Linked DNA regions of Victivallis lenta. Each later gene encodes a partner of the first gene's protein in a complex. Links are inferred from orthologs where the notes say so. Each region holds a gene or a part of one and is shown in the gene's direction. Other genes may lie near its edges.

Region 1 (8,748 bases):
TGACCGGGCTGATCATCGGCAGCTGCCTGTTCGCCTTTTTCTGCGACAAATTCGACCGCGAGCAGTTACCGGCGTACCTGGTGCTTTTTTCGCTGCTGGCCGCGTTCGGCATCGGATTCGTGCGGTTCGTGCTCGTCTATCTCGGCATGCGCATGATGTGGCAGCTGCGGCAGACCGGCGTCCCCGGCGTGCGGAATACGCGCGTTTTGCTCTACGGCGGCGGTTTGAATGCAACCTTGTACCTGAACTATGTATCGGGCTGCGCCACCTCGGAAAACATGAGTTTCATCGGCATCGTCGACGACGATCCGGCCCTGGCCGGCATGCGGGTGTTCGGTCTGCCTGTGCTCGGTTTCAGTGCGGATCTCGAACGGATTCTGGCGCGTTATTCAATCGATAAAATCGTCCTGACCGTCCGCCGGACTTCGCCGGAGCGGGAGGCGCACGTTCTGTCGATCGCCGAGCGGGCCGGAGTCTCGCTGTGCCGCTTTCAGGCGGAGGAGCTCCGGATCGGGGATTTCAGGGTGGAATGACGGTTTTCCGGCGATCCGGTGCGAATGACGCATGAAAGATAAATTTTTTTCATTTGTTCTGTTGCAAAATCGGAAAGCGGGAGATATCTTAAAGAAAAATTTATATCATGTCAGGCATACCCGGCTGTACGATTTCGATTGGCTGTTTTGGCACAGGTGGGGCCACAAGCGTGTTTACGGAGATAAAAAATGAAGTATGATTTCACTCAGTACGTGACCAAGGATTCGGTGATGTCGCTCGACGGGCGGAACAAGCTCGAAGTGATGGACCAGCTGATTACCCGTGCCGCGGATCTGACCAAACTCAACCGGGACGTGATTTTCCGGCTCACCTGGAAGCGGGAGCAGATGATGACCACCGGGGTCGGCGGCATGCTTGCGCTGCCGCACATCCGGGTCAACGACATCAATCACCCGTATGTGATCGTCGGCGTCTGCGAGAATCCGATCGAGGATTACCAGAGCCAGGACGACCAGCCGGTCCGGGTTATCGTCTTCACCGTCGCGCCGGATGAGAATCAGGAAGCCTACCTTCAGCTGCTCGGCAGCATCTCCCGCAAGCTGCGCAACACGTCGCTTATTCAGGAACTGGTCGATGCGGCCGGCAATCCGGCCCAGATTCTCGATCTCGTCCACCGGGACGAAGTGAAGTAAGCGCGGAGGAGTTCAGGAAAATGAGCAGACCGGCCAGCCAGCTCGGAGCGAAGGCGCAGATCGATTTTCACTGTTTTTCTCCGGAGTGCGACGGAGTCGTCAAGTTCAATCTGGCGGACATCGCCGGGCGGGATTTTCAGGCGGTCTGCCCGAAATGCCACCGGAGCTATGCGCTGGATTCGGGTTTGAAGGACAAGCTCGGCCGGATGCTCGAGCTGATCATCGCGATCCGCAAGGCCGAGGATATCCTCGGCGACAGCAACGTGTCGGTCAATGTCGCCGGCGGAGAAGTCAAGATACCGTACGCGCTTCTGCTGACGCGCCTCAACACTTTGATTACGCTTGAAGTCGGCGGCCGCAAAGTGGATTTCCACCTCTGGGTCGAACCGGCTTCTCCGGATACGTTCCGCTGAAAACGACTGGTTCGAGAAAAAAAGTGGGGCGGGTCATCCGCCGTGCGCCGGCAGGTCCGGCCGGAGCGGATTCCGGCGGAGAAAGAGCCGGCGTTTGTTTTTTTACAGTGCCGCCGCACGGAGAAGAGGGCGGTTTTATCGTTACGGTTGTCAGGATTTAACATAAACAGGAGAAAAGGTTCACCATGACGGAACAGGAAATCATCAAAATTCTGGAAGATTCCGGTGCGCTTCTGACCGGTCATTTTCAGCTTCGCAGCGGACTGCACAGCAGCCGCTTCTTTCAGGCCGCTCTGCTTCTGCAGTACCCGGACAAGGCCGAAACGGTCTGCCGGTTCCTCGCCGATCAGTTCCGGGGGCAGGGGATTGAGACGGTGATCTCTCCGGCGGTCGGCGGCCTGATCGTCGGCCAGGAGGTCGCCCGTGCGCTCGGAGTCCGCGCGATTTTCGCGGACAAGGAGGACGGCCGGCTGGTCCTGAAGCGCGGTTTTGCGATCAAGCCGGGGGAGAAGGTCCTCGTCGCCGAGGACGTGGTCACCAAGGGCGGCCGGGTCCAGCAGACGGTCGATCTCGTCCGCGGCATGGGCGGGGAAGTGGTCGGCATTGCGGTGATCGTCGACCGTTCCGGCGGCGATGCGAAGTTCGATGTTCCGTTCAGAAGCGCCCTCAAGCTTTCGCTGCCGACCTACGAGCCGGCCGAATGTCCGCTCTGCAAACAAAATATGCCGATCGATCGGCCGGGGTCGAAATAAGATGCTGACTTCCATTCTCAAAGCCGTATTCGGCACGAAATCGAAACGCGACCTCAAGAAGATGGCGCCGCTCGTCCGGAAAATCAACGCCATCGAAGAGGAGTACCAGAAGCTCACCGATGACGAGCTGCGCGCCAAGACCGATGAATTCAAGGCGCGTCTCGCCAAGGGCGAAACGCTCGATGACATCATGTGCGAAGCGTTCGCCGCCGTCAAGAACGCCTGCCGCCGCCTGGTCGGCCGGGAGATCGAGGTCTGCGGGCAGCCGATGGTCTGGGACATGGTTCCGTTCGACGTCCAGATTCTCGGCGGCATTGCGCTGCATCGCGGCAACATCGCGGAGATGGCCACCGGCGAAGGCAAAACCCTCGTCGCGACCATGCCGCTCTATCTGAACGCCCTCACCGGCAAGAACTGCCAGCTCGTCACGGTCAACGACTACCTTGCGCTGCGCGACTCGAACTGGATGGGCAACATCTACAACTTTCTCGGCCTGACCTGCGGTTGCCTGCAGAACCAGCAGCCGCCGCACGAGCGCCGCGCCCAGTACGCCTGCGACATCACGTACGGCACGAACAGCGAATTCGGTTTCGACTACCTGCGCGACATGGGTATGGCCAATGATGCCTCCCAGCTGGTCCAGCGCGATTATTACTACGCCATCGTCGACGAGATCGACAGCATCCTGATCGACGAAGCGCGTACGCCGCTGATCATTTCGGGTCCGGTGCCGATGTCGACCCACCAGTTCGGCGAACTGCAGCCGCTGGTCGCCGATCTCCACAACAAGCAGAATATGCTCTGCTCCCGTCTGGTCCGCGAGGCGCGCGCCACGCTCTCCAGGGAGGATATTTCCGAGGATGACCGCGAAGTCGCGCTTCTGAAACTGCTTCAGGTCAAATTCGGCATGCCGACGCACAAGCAGCTGCTGCATGTGCTTGAGGACGGCGCGATCCTGAAGGCGCTTGAGAAGCTCGAGACCCGCGTGCGCAGCGACTCGAACCGCGGCATGCTGCAGGAGGTTCAGGCGGAACTCTACTTTGCAATGGATGAAAAGACGCATGAGGCGGACCTGACCGATCGCGGGCGCGCGGCGATTTCGCCGAACGACCCGAATGCGTTCATCGTGCCGGATCTGCTGAGCGAGCTTGCGGCGATCGATCAGGATGAATCCCTCTCGGAGACGGAGAAAACCGCGAAGCGCGAAGCGTTCCAGTCCGAGTTCGCCGCCAAGAGCGAGCGGCTGCACGACCTGTCGCAGCTGCTGAAGGCCTACTGCCTGTTCGAGAAGGACGTCAATTACGTCGTGCAGGATGGCAAGGTTCTGATCGTCGACGAACACACCGGGCGCATCATGCCGGGCCGCCGTTTTTCGGACGGCCTGCACCAGGCGCTCGAAGCCAAGGAACGGGTCCAGATCGAGCAGGAGACCCAGACCATGGCGACGATTACGATCCAGAACTACTTCCGCATGTACAAGAAGCTGGCCGGCATGACCGGTACGGCCGAGACCGAAGCGAACGAATTCCATCAGATCTACAAGCTCGACGTGATCGTGGTTCCGACCAACCGCCCCTGCATCCGCAAGGACGACAACGATTCGATCTTCAAGACCAAGCGCGAGAAGTACAATGCGATTCTGAAAGACGTCATCGAACGTCATGAAAAGGGGCAGCCGGTGCTGCTCGGCACGATTTCGGTGGAGGACTCCGAAATTCTCTCCCGCATGCTGAAAATGCGCAATATTCCGCACAACGTGCTGAATGCGAAGAATCACCAGCGCGAGGCCGAGATCGTCGCGCGCGCCGGCCAGGTCGGCGCCGTGACGGTCGCCACGAACATGGCCGGCCGCGGCACCGACATCAAACTCGGTCCCGGCGTGGCCGAGCTCGGCGGGCTGCATGTGATCGGCAGTTCCCGGCACGATTCGCGGCGCATCGACCGCCAGCTGCGCGGGCGCTGCTCGCGCCAGGGCGACCCGGGTTCGTCGAAGTTCTACGTTTCGCTTGAAGACAACCTCATGCGGCTGTTCGGTTCCGACCGGATCGTCAAAATTTTCGACCGGTTCGGCCTGGAGGAGGGAGACGAACTCCAGCATCCGTGGCTGACCAAGTCGATCGAAACCGCGCAGCGCCGGGTGGAACAGCAGCACTTTGCGATCCGCAAACGCACGCTCGATTTCGACGATGTCATGAACAAGCAGCGTGAAATCATCTACGGGCTCCGCAAGGAGGCGCTGCTTTCGGAGAATCCGCACGATGTGCTGTTCGGCGTGATCGAGCAGGTGATCGAGTCGCAGATCCAGCTGATCGCTTCCAAGCCGGAAGCCGGTGAAAAGGGCGGCGGCTTCAGCAAGTCGGCGCTTCTGGCCTATCTGAATGCGACCTTCCCGCTTTCGTTCAAGGACGAGGAGTTGACCGCCGGAATTTCGGAAGACGGGCGGCTGACCTCCGCCGACGACCTGACGCTGCAGATCGTCGACCGGATCGAGGAGGCGTACAAGGAGCGCAACGCCGATCTGCCGGAGGAGCAGGTGCAGTATCTCGAGCGTCACACGGTTCTCGAAGCGATCGACCGCCTCTGGCAGGAGCATCTCTACGCCATGGACGGGCTTCGTTCGAGCATGTCGCTGCGTGTTTATGCGCAGAAGGACCCGCTTGTCGAGTACAAGCAGGAGGCGTACAAGATCTTCAAAACGCTGATGGACCAGATTTACCACGATGTCGCCAATAACCTGTTCCGGGTGACGATGACGCGGCTGGCCACGCTGGAGGAGATTCTCGCAACGCTCCCGCAGGAGCTGATTCACCAGACCTTCGGCCAGTTCGACGGCGGTTCGATCACGGTTTCATCTCCGGAGCTTGGGCAGGGAATGATGAATCTTCCGCCGCTGCCCGGCATGCTCCCGCCGGAGCAGGGCGAACCGGTGGCGGAGGAGAGTGCGCCGCAGTCTCCGGTTCACCGTACAGCGCCGAAGATCGGCCGTAACGACGACTGTCCCTGCGGCAGCGGTAAAAAATACAAGAAGTGCTGCGGGAAAGAGTAACAGCACTTCCGCGCACGTAAATCAAGGCGGCTGAGGCGAAGCGCTTCAGCCGCCTTGATATGCAAGGCAAAACGGCTGCGCGTACACGGTCTGTTATGTGTATGGCGGCTGTGCTTTCGGCAGGCGCGTGTCTCCCGAAATCCATGATCCTGCCGGGTTGTCTTTCGACAATATCAGCGGTTTCGGTCAATCCTTATTTGCCGAGATTGCAATGCGGTATTCCTTGAGCGATCCGCGGCATTCGCCGCGCCGCTCACTCCGGGTACAGGCGTTAATTGATTGGCTTCTTTCAGAACAGCGTCGGCTGCTCGGGGGGCGGATCGATGATTTCCCGGACCGGCCGGAAGCTTCTGCGGTGGACCGGCGTGACTCCGAGCCGCTTCAGCGCCTCCAGGTGCATGGCGGTGCCGTATCCCTTGTGCGAGGCGAAGCCGTAGCCCGGATACTCCGCGTCGAGCTTCACCATCAGGCGGTCGCGATACACCTTTGCGACAATGCTGGCCGCCGCGATGCTGGCCGATTTTGCGTCTCCCTTCACGATGGCGCGGGACGGCAGGGGAAGGCCTTTGACCGGGCGCCCGTCCACCAGAATGAAATCCGCCTGTTTCAGCTGCTCCACCGCGCGCTGCATCGCCAGATGGGTCGCGTTCAGAATATTCATCCGGTCGATCGTTTCGACATCGATCTCTCCGATTCCGATCTGAATCCCGGGAACCGCGTAAATCGCATCGCGCAACGTCTCGCGCTCAAGCTCGGTCAGCTGCTTGGAGTCGTTGACCGGAGGCAGCGCCGCGCCGCGAGGAAATACAACGGCGGCGGCCACCACCGGACCGGCCAGAGGACCGCGGCCGACCTCATCGACACCGGCGACAAAACAAAACCCCTCCGCCCGGCATTCTCGTTCCAGGCGGAGGAGTTCGTCAGTTTCGGTCAGAAACCCGTCCAAGATCTTACTTCGTGCGGAGTTCCTTGACGCGGGCGGCCTTGCCGATCTTGTCGCGCAGATAGTAGAGCTTCGCGCGACGGACATCGCCGCGGCGGATCACTTCGATCTTCGCGATGCGGGGGCTGTTGATCGGGAAGACGCGTTCGACGCCTTCGCCGGCCTGAACCCGGCGGACGGTGAAAGTCTCTTCGATTCCCTGGCCGCGACGCGCGATCACGGTCCCCTGGAACTGCTGGATACGCTCGTTGCCGCCTTCGACGATCTTGACCGAAATCTTGATCGTGTCGCCGATGTTGAACTCGTGACGCTCGGGCTTCACTTGCTCGTTACGAATCTTGTCGAGTATGTTCATTTTGAACCTGCCTCCATTGTTTTCAAATAATGTTCCCATAAGTCCGGCCTCCGTTCCCGGGTCAGCCGTTCCGATTGAGCCTGCCGCCAGGCATCCACCCGCCCGTGATCGCCGGAAAGCAGTACCTCCGGCACCATCCGCCCCCGGAATTCCGGAGGCCGCGTGTATTGCGGGTATTCGAGCAGACCCGACGAATGTGATTCGTCGACGCTCGATTCATCGCTGCCGAGCACGCCCGGCAGCAGCCGGACAACCGCGTCGGCCATCACCATCGCCGCGAGATTCCCGCTGGTCAGGACAAAATCCCCCAGCGAATATTCACGGTCGACGGCGAGCTCAATCGCCCGTTCGTCAACGCCCTCGTAGTGGCCGGCGATCATGATCAGATGCTCTTTTTTCGCCAGCTCCCGGGCGGCTTTCTGAGAAAACCGCTCTCCCCTCGGGGACGTCAGGATCACCATACTGCCGGGCTTTCTCAGGTCCTCGACCGCTTTGACCAGCGGTTCGACCTTCATCAGCATGCCCGGCCCGCCGCCGTACGGCTTGTCATCCACCGTGCCGCGCGCATCGTCGGTATAGTTCCGCAAATCGACTGCGTTGATCCGGACCAGCTTCCTGGCCGCGGCCCGCCCGATGATGCTCTCGCCGAGCGGCCCCGGAAAAATTTCCGGGAACAGCGTCACGATATCGATTCGCATGATCCTCTGAACCGGTCAGTCGAGGACTTCGACCGAAACGCGCTTGCGTTGACGGCCGGCCGCGCCGGAGACCAGCGAACGAATCGCCATGATGGTCTTGCCGCGCTTGCCCACGATCTTACCGATATCCTCTTTCCTGCAGCTGATCTGGATCGAGCACCCCTCTTCCGTCTCTTCGGTGCGGATGCTCACGTCGCCGGGGTTGTCAACCAGCGCGCAAACCACGTAGCTGACGAACCCCTCCAAATCATGCAGACTTCCGCCGGAAGCCTGGCTTCCGGTCTTTCCGTTCCCGGTCTCCGCGCTTTTCGCGGCGGACCCGTTCCCGGTCAGAAAGTTCAATAATGCCTTAAGCATTGATCTGTTTCCTTCTCATTTGCGGTCCGGAAAGTATCTTCCCGTTCACCGATTCGTGCCGGGACTTCCCGTACCCGACTGTCAGGCCTCCGCGGGAGCGGCTTCCTCCGCCGGAGCTTCGGCAGCCGCCTTCGCGGCAGCTTCCGCCTCGGCCTTCGCGGCCGCTTCGGCTTCGAGTTTCGCCTTCGCCTTCTTCGAAATCGACGGCTTCTTGACGATGTCCTTCAAATTGCGGCCCTCTTTCGCGCGGTTCAGGATCGCTTCGACGGTGTCGCTGAACTCCGCGCCGACGCCCTTCCAGTAATTCGCGCGCTCGACGTTGATCTTTTCCTCTTTCTTGCGCGGATCGTAGAAGCCCAGTTCCTCGATCGCCTTTCCGTCCCGGCTCGAACGCTGATCCATCACAACAACCCGGAAACAGGATGCGTTGCGGGTACCGGTGCGCTTCAATCTGACTCTGACCATAAATTCAACCTCTTTTTTACGATTTCTCGCTTTTTCAATTCAATCGCCGTGTATCTTTCAGACACAGGAAACCATGCCGCCGCGGAAACAGCCACGTTATTTTCAACCGCGGCGGCACGCCTCCGGAACTCACAGGCCCGAGGATTGACCATAAGTCCTGATGCGTCTGCGATACAAAAACCTTTAATATAACAGCTTGAATACGATTATGCAAGACGGATTCCGCAAAAAAACGTTTTTTCACGCCGAAATCAGGAAAAGTGCTTGCATTTCGTTGAATCCGGGATATTTTAAACTGCAATACAACCGGTTGCATTATTATTTATCTTGAGGACAGTTTCACCATGCTTCAGCGAGAGTTCGATCTTTATCTGGACCGTGCACGCCATTTTTACAAACGTCTTGCGGACGAGCTTTTCTTCGAGACCGTGCCGATGGAGGCCGAGTTCCGGCATTGCGCCGACCCGGTTCCGTACGCGAAACGGCTCGAGGGAGAATACCGGCCGATTCGCGAAGGGGAGCGCTGGGGCGG
Region 2 (3,071 bases), on another replicon or contig:
CCGTTCCGATGAACGGCCAGACCCTGCCGCATGAGATCGAAGTCAAATTCGGCGGCGCGCGGGTTCTGCTGCGTCCGGCTTCGTCGGGCACCGGCCTCATCGCCGGCGGCGCGGTCCGCGCGATTCTCGAGCTGGCCGGAGTGAAGGACGTTCTGGCGAAGTCGCTCGGCGCGGCCAATGCGGCCAACGTGGCGAAGGCGACGTTCAAGGCGATCTCGCAGCTTTCGAGCCGCGAGGAGGTCTACGCGCGCCGCGGCATTCCGATGCCGCAGGCTGCTCAGGTCGCCGCGCCGGTCGCGGAAAACAACTAAATTCTGAAATAGGAATACTAGGATTATGAAACTGCATGAACTCAGCCCCAACGCCGGTTCCAGGAAGCGGCGCAAGCGGGTCGGGCGCGGCGACAGCTCCGGCCTCGGCAAGACCGCGGGCCGCGGCGAGAAGGGTCAGAAGTCCCGCACCGGTTCGTCGATCCGTCCGTTCTTCGAAGGCGGCCAGATTCCGTTGTTCCGCCGTCTGCCGAAGCGCGGCTTCAACAGCCCGGACCATATCGAGTACCAGCTGGTCAACCTGAACATCCTCGAAGAGAATTTCAACGCGGGTGACGTGGTCGATCAGGAGTCGCTCCGGGCGAAGAATCTTCTGGGCAAAAAGCTCCAGATGATCAAGATCCTCGCCAACGGAGAGATCACCAAGGCGCTGACGGTCAAGGCGGAGAAGTTCTCCGCGCAGGCCCAGGCCAAGATCGAAGCCGCCGGCGGCAAAGTCGAAGTGGTGGAATAAAAAACCGGGAAAGACGGTAATCTATGTTGCAGGCATTTATCAATACATTGAAAGTGAAAGATCTGCGTAATCGCCTGATGTTCACGGCACTTATTATTGTGATCGTGCGTTTTGCGAGCAGCATCCCGTGTCCCGGGGTCGACCCGGCGGCTCTGGAAAGTTTTATGGCTGAACTGAGTGCCAGCAGCAAGGACGGCGGCGGAGTTTTGGCATTTATCGACCTCTTCTCGGGCGGTGCGTTGACGCACTTCGCGCTTGGAGCGCTCGGTATCATGCCGTACATCACCGCGTCCATTATCGTCCAACTTCTGGTGCCGGTGATTCCCACGCTGGAGAAGATGCAGCGGGAGGGGGAGAACGGGCGCCAGAAGCTTTCCCAGTATACGCGTTACCTGACGCTCATCGTCTGTGTGGTTCAGGGCATGATGGTCGCGCTGGCGATGATCAACCCGGCCAAGATCGGCCTGCCCCAGCCGAACCAGCCGCTCTTTCTCGGCAATGAGCAGGTTTTCATTCTGATGACGATTCTCGTGCTGACCACGACCACGATGGTCTTCACCTGGCTCGGTGAGCAGATCACCGAGCGCGGCATCGGCAACGGCGTGTCGCTCATCATCACGATCGGCATCGTTTCGCGCCTGCCGCAGTCGGTGATCGAACTCGTGCAGATGGCCTGGAACGGCCAGACTCCGGACGGAACGAGCTTCAAGCCGGTGCAGCTGCTGCTGTTGCTGGTGGTCTTCTGCGTGGTGACGGCCGCGACGATCATGCTGTCGCAGGGCTATCGCCGGGTTCCGATCCAGATGATCCGCAAGACGGTCGGCAAGCAGATGACCGGCGGCGCGACCTACATGCCGCTCAAGGTCAACTTTGCGAACGTCATGCCGATCATTTTCGCCGGCGCGATTCTGATGCTGCCGGAGTATATGTTCCGTTATTTTGCGAGCCAGCCGGACGCGAGCACGATCTGGAATTCGCTGGCGCTGTCGTTCCAGAACGGCGGGACCGGCTATATGATCGCCTATGCACTGCTGATTCTCGCCTTCAGCTTCTTCTGGGTGGCGAACCAGTTCAACCCGATCCAGATCGCGGACAACCTCAAGAAAGAGGGCGCGTTCATCCCGGGCATCAGCCCCGGGCAGCCGACCGCGGATTTTCTGGATACGGCGATGACGCGGGTTACGGCGGGAGGCGCGGTTTTCCTGATGGCGCTGGCGCTTTTCCCGATGTTCCTTTACAGCAGCTTTAAAATTCCGTTCATGGTCGCCCAGTTCTTCGGAGGCACGTCGCTTCTCATCATGGTCGGCGTGGTCCTCGATACGATGAGCCAGCTGGAGTCTCATCTGACCATGCGGCATTACGAGGGATTCCTCAAGAGCGGCAGACTGCGGAGCCGCAGCGGGAACTGATTCCGCGGCGGACGGCGCAGAGTGATATTGTCGGACTGGTCCGACCGGTTGCGGCTGGTCGAATCAGTCCTTTTCATTTTGGATGAAACATATGAGCAACTGTATTGCAATCGACGGACCGGCCGCGTCCGGCAAGAGCACCATCGCGAAGCGGATCGCGGAAAAACTGAATATCGCTTATATCAACACCGGCAGCCTCTACCGGGCCGTGGCGCTCGCTGCGCTGCGGGCGGGACGTGATCTCGCTTCGATCGACCGGGGTTTTCTCGATACACTGCAGCTCGAATATGCGAAGGATGCGGCGGGCGGCTATGAACTGAAGCTGAACGGGGCTTTTCCGGGTCCGGCGCTCCGGACGCCGGAGGTTGCGGCCGGGGCGAGCCTTGTGGCGACCCGGCCGATCGTGCGCGACTATCTGCTGGATGTCCAGCGCGGCTTTGCGGGGGAACGGATGGTCGTCATGGAGGGCCGCGACATCGGAACCGTCATCTTTCCGGATGCGGCCTTCAAGTTTTTCGTGACGGCCACCCCGGAAGAGCGGGCGCGCCGTCGGCTTGCCCAGGACGGCGAAGCGGCGGACGGCGCCACGCTGGCCGAGGTCGCCCGGGAGATTGCCGCGCGGGACAAACAGGACTCGGAGCGTTCGGTCGCCCCGTTGAAACCGGCGGCGGATGCCGCCGTGATCGATACGACCGGTCTTTCGATCGACGAAGCGGTCGACACCATCATCGGGCGGATGACCCGGCAGCAGGAGGAGAAGTGAGGATGTTCCACGAAATCGAGTACCGTGTTCCGTATGCCGACACCGACCAGATGGGGGTCGTCTATTATGCGAATTATCTGGAATATTTCGAGCGCAGCCGGACCGAGATGCTGCGT

What was found. The genes of interacting proteins can lie anywhere in the genome.
Region 2: the proteins of secA (region 1) and secY are in contact, whole or in part, in a crystal structure (PDB 3DIN), measured with the Thermotoga maritima proteins. The link is inferred for Victivallis lenta from one-to-one orthologs. Residues at the interface, in WP_004082002.1 of Thermotoga maritima: Glu261, Ala262, Arg263, Lys300, Ala301, Arg302, Thr303, Ile304, Ile305, Leu323, Tyr324, Asp325, Pro326, Val329, Ser330, Tyr333, Ile336, Lys340, Phe345, Val349, Glu363, Phe364, Tyr374, Ser375, Gly376, Gly377, Glu393, Ile395, Thr482, Ser483; in WP_004081795.1 of Thermotoga maritima: Glu108, Gly109, Glu110, Glu111, Ala236, Glu237, Arg238, Arg239, Ile240, Thr241, Ile242, Gln243, Tyr244, Ala245, Arg246, Arg247, Val248, Thr249, Gly250, Arg251, Arg252, Val253, Tyr254, Gly256, Ala257, Ser258, Thr259, Tyr260, Leu261, Pro262.

What each region holds. Positions count from the first base shown.
Region 1 is NZ_VUNS01000020.1:74,660-83,407, reverse strand. Bases 2,007-5,598 are described here. They hold secA (preprotein translocase subunit SecA), read left to right. Parts: upstream 2,007-2,353; coding sequence 2,354-5,398; downstream 5,399-5,598. Other genes in these bases: pyrE (orotate phosphoribosyltransferase), read left to right, coding at 2,007-2,352. Also shown: FYJ85_RS16220 (hypothetical protein), read left to right, coding at 1-533; FYJ85_RS16215 (PTS sugar transporter subunit IIA), read left to right, coding at 723-1,187; FYJ85_RS16210 (hypothetical protein), read left to right, coding at 1,208-1,600; more of pyrE, read left to right, coding at 1,786-2,006; FYJ85_RS16195 (ribonuclease HII), read right to left, coding at 5,688-6,344; rplS (50S ribosomal protein L19), read right to left, coding at 6,349-6,696; tRNA (guanosine(37)-N1)-methyltransferase TrmD, read right to left, coding at 6,693-7,394; FYJ85_RS16180 (KH domain-containing protein), read right to left, coding at 7,410-7,751; rpsP (30S ribosomal protein S16), read right to left, coding at 7,833-8,216; FYJ85_RS16170 (alpha-mannosidase), read left to right, coding at 8,561-8,748. UniProt on the Escherichia coli protein: Required for protein export, interacts with the SecYEG preprotein conducting channel.
Region 2 is NZ_VUNS01000016.1:58,367-61,437, forward strand. Bases 1-2,999 are described here. They hold secY (preprotein translocase subunit SecY), read left to right. Parts: upstream 1-806; coding sequence 807-2,192; downstream 2,193-2,999. Other genes in these bases: rpsE (30S ribosomal protein S5), read left to right, coding at 1-311; rplO (50S ribosomal protein L15), read left to right, coding at 337-783; cmk ((d)CMP kinase), read left to right, coding at 2,284-2,955; FYJ85_RS14305 (acyl-CoA thioesterase), read left to right, coding at 2,958-2,999. In the rest of the region: more of FYJ85_RS14305, read left to right, coding at 3,000-3,071. UniProt on the Escherichia coli protein: The central subunit of the protein translocation channel SecYEG. Consists of two halves formed by TMs 1-5 and 6-10.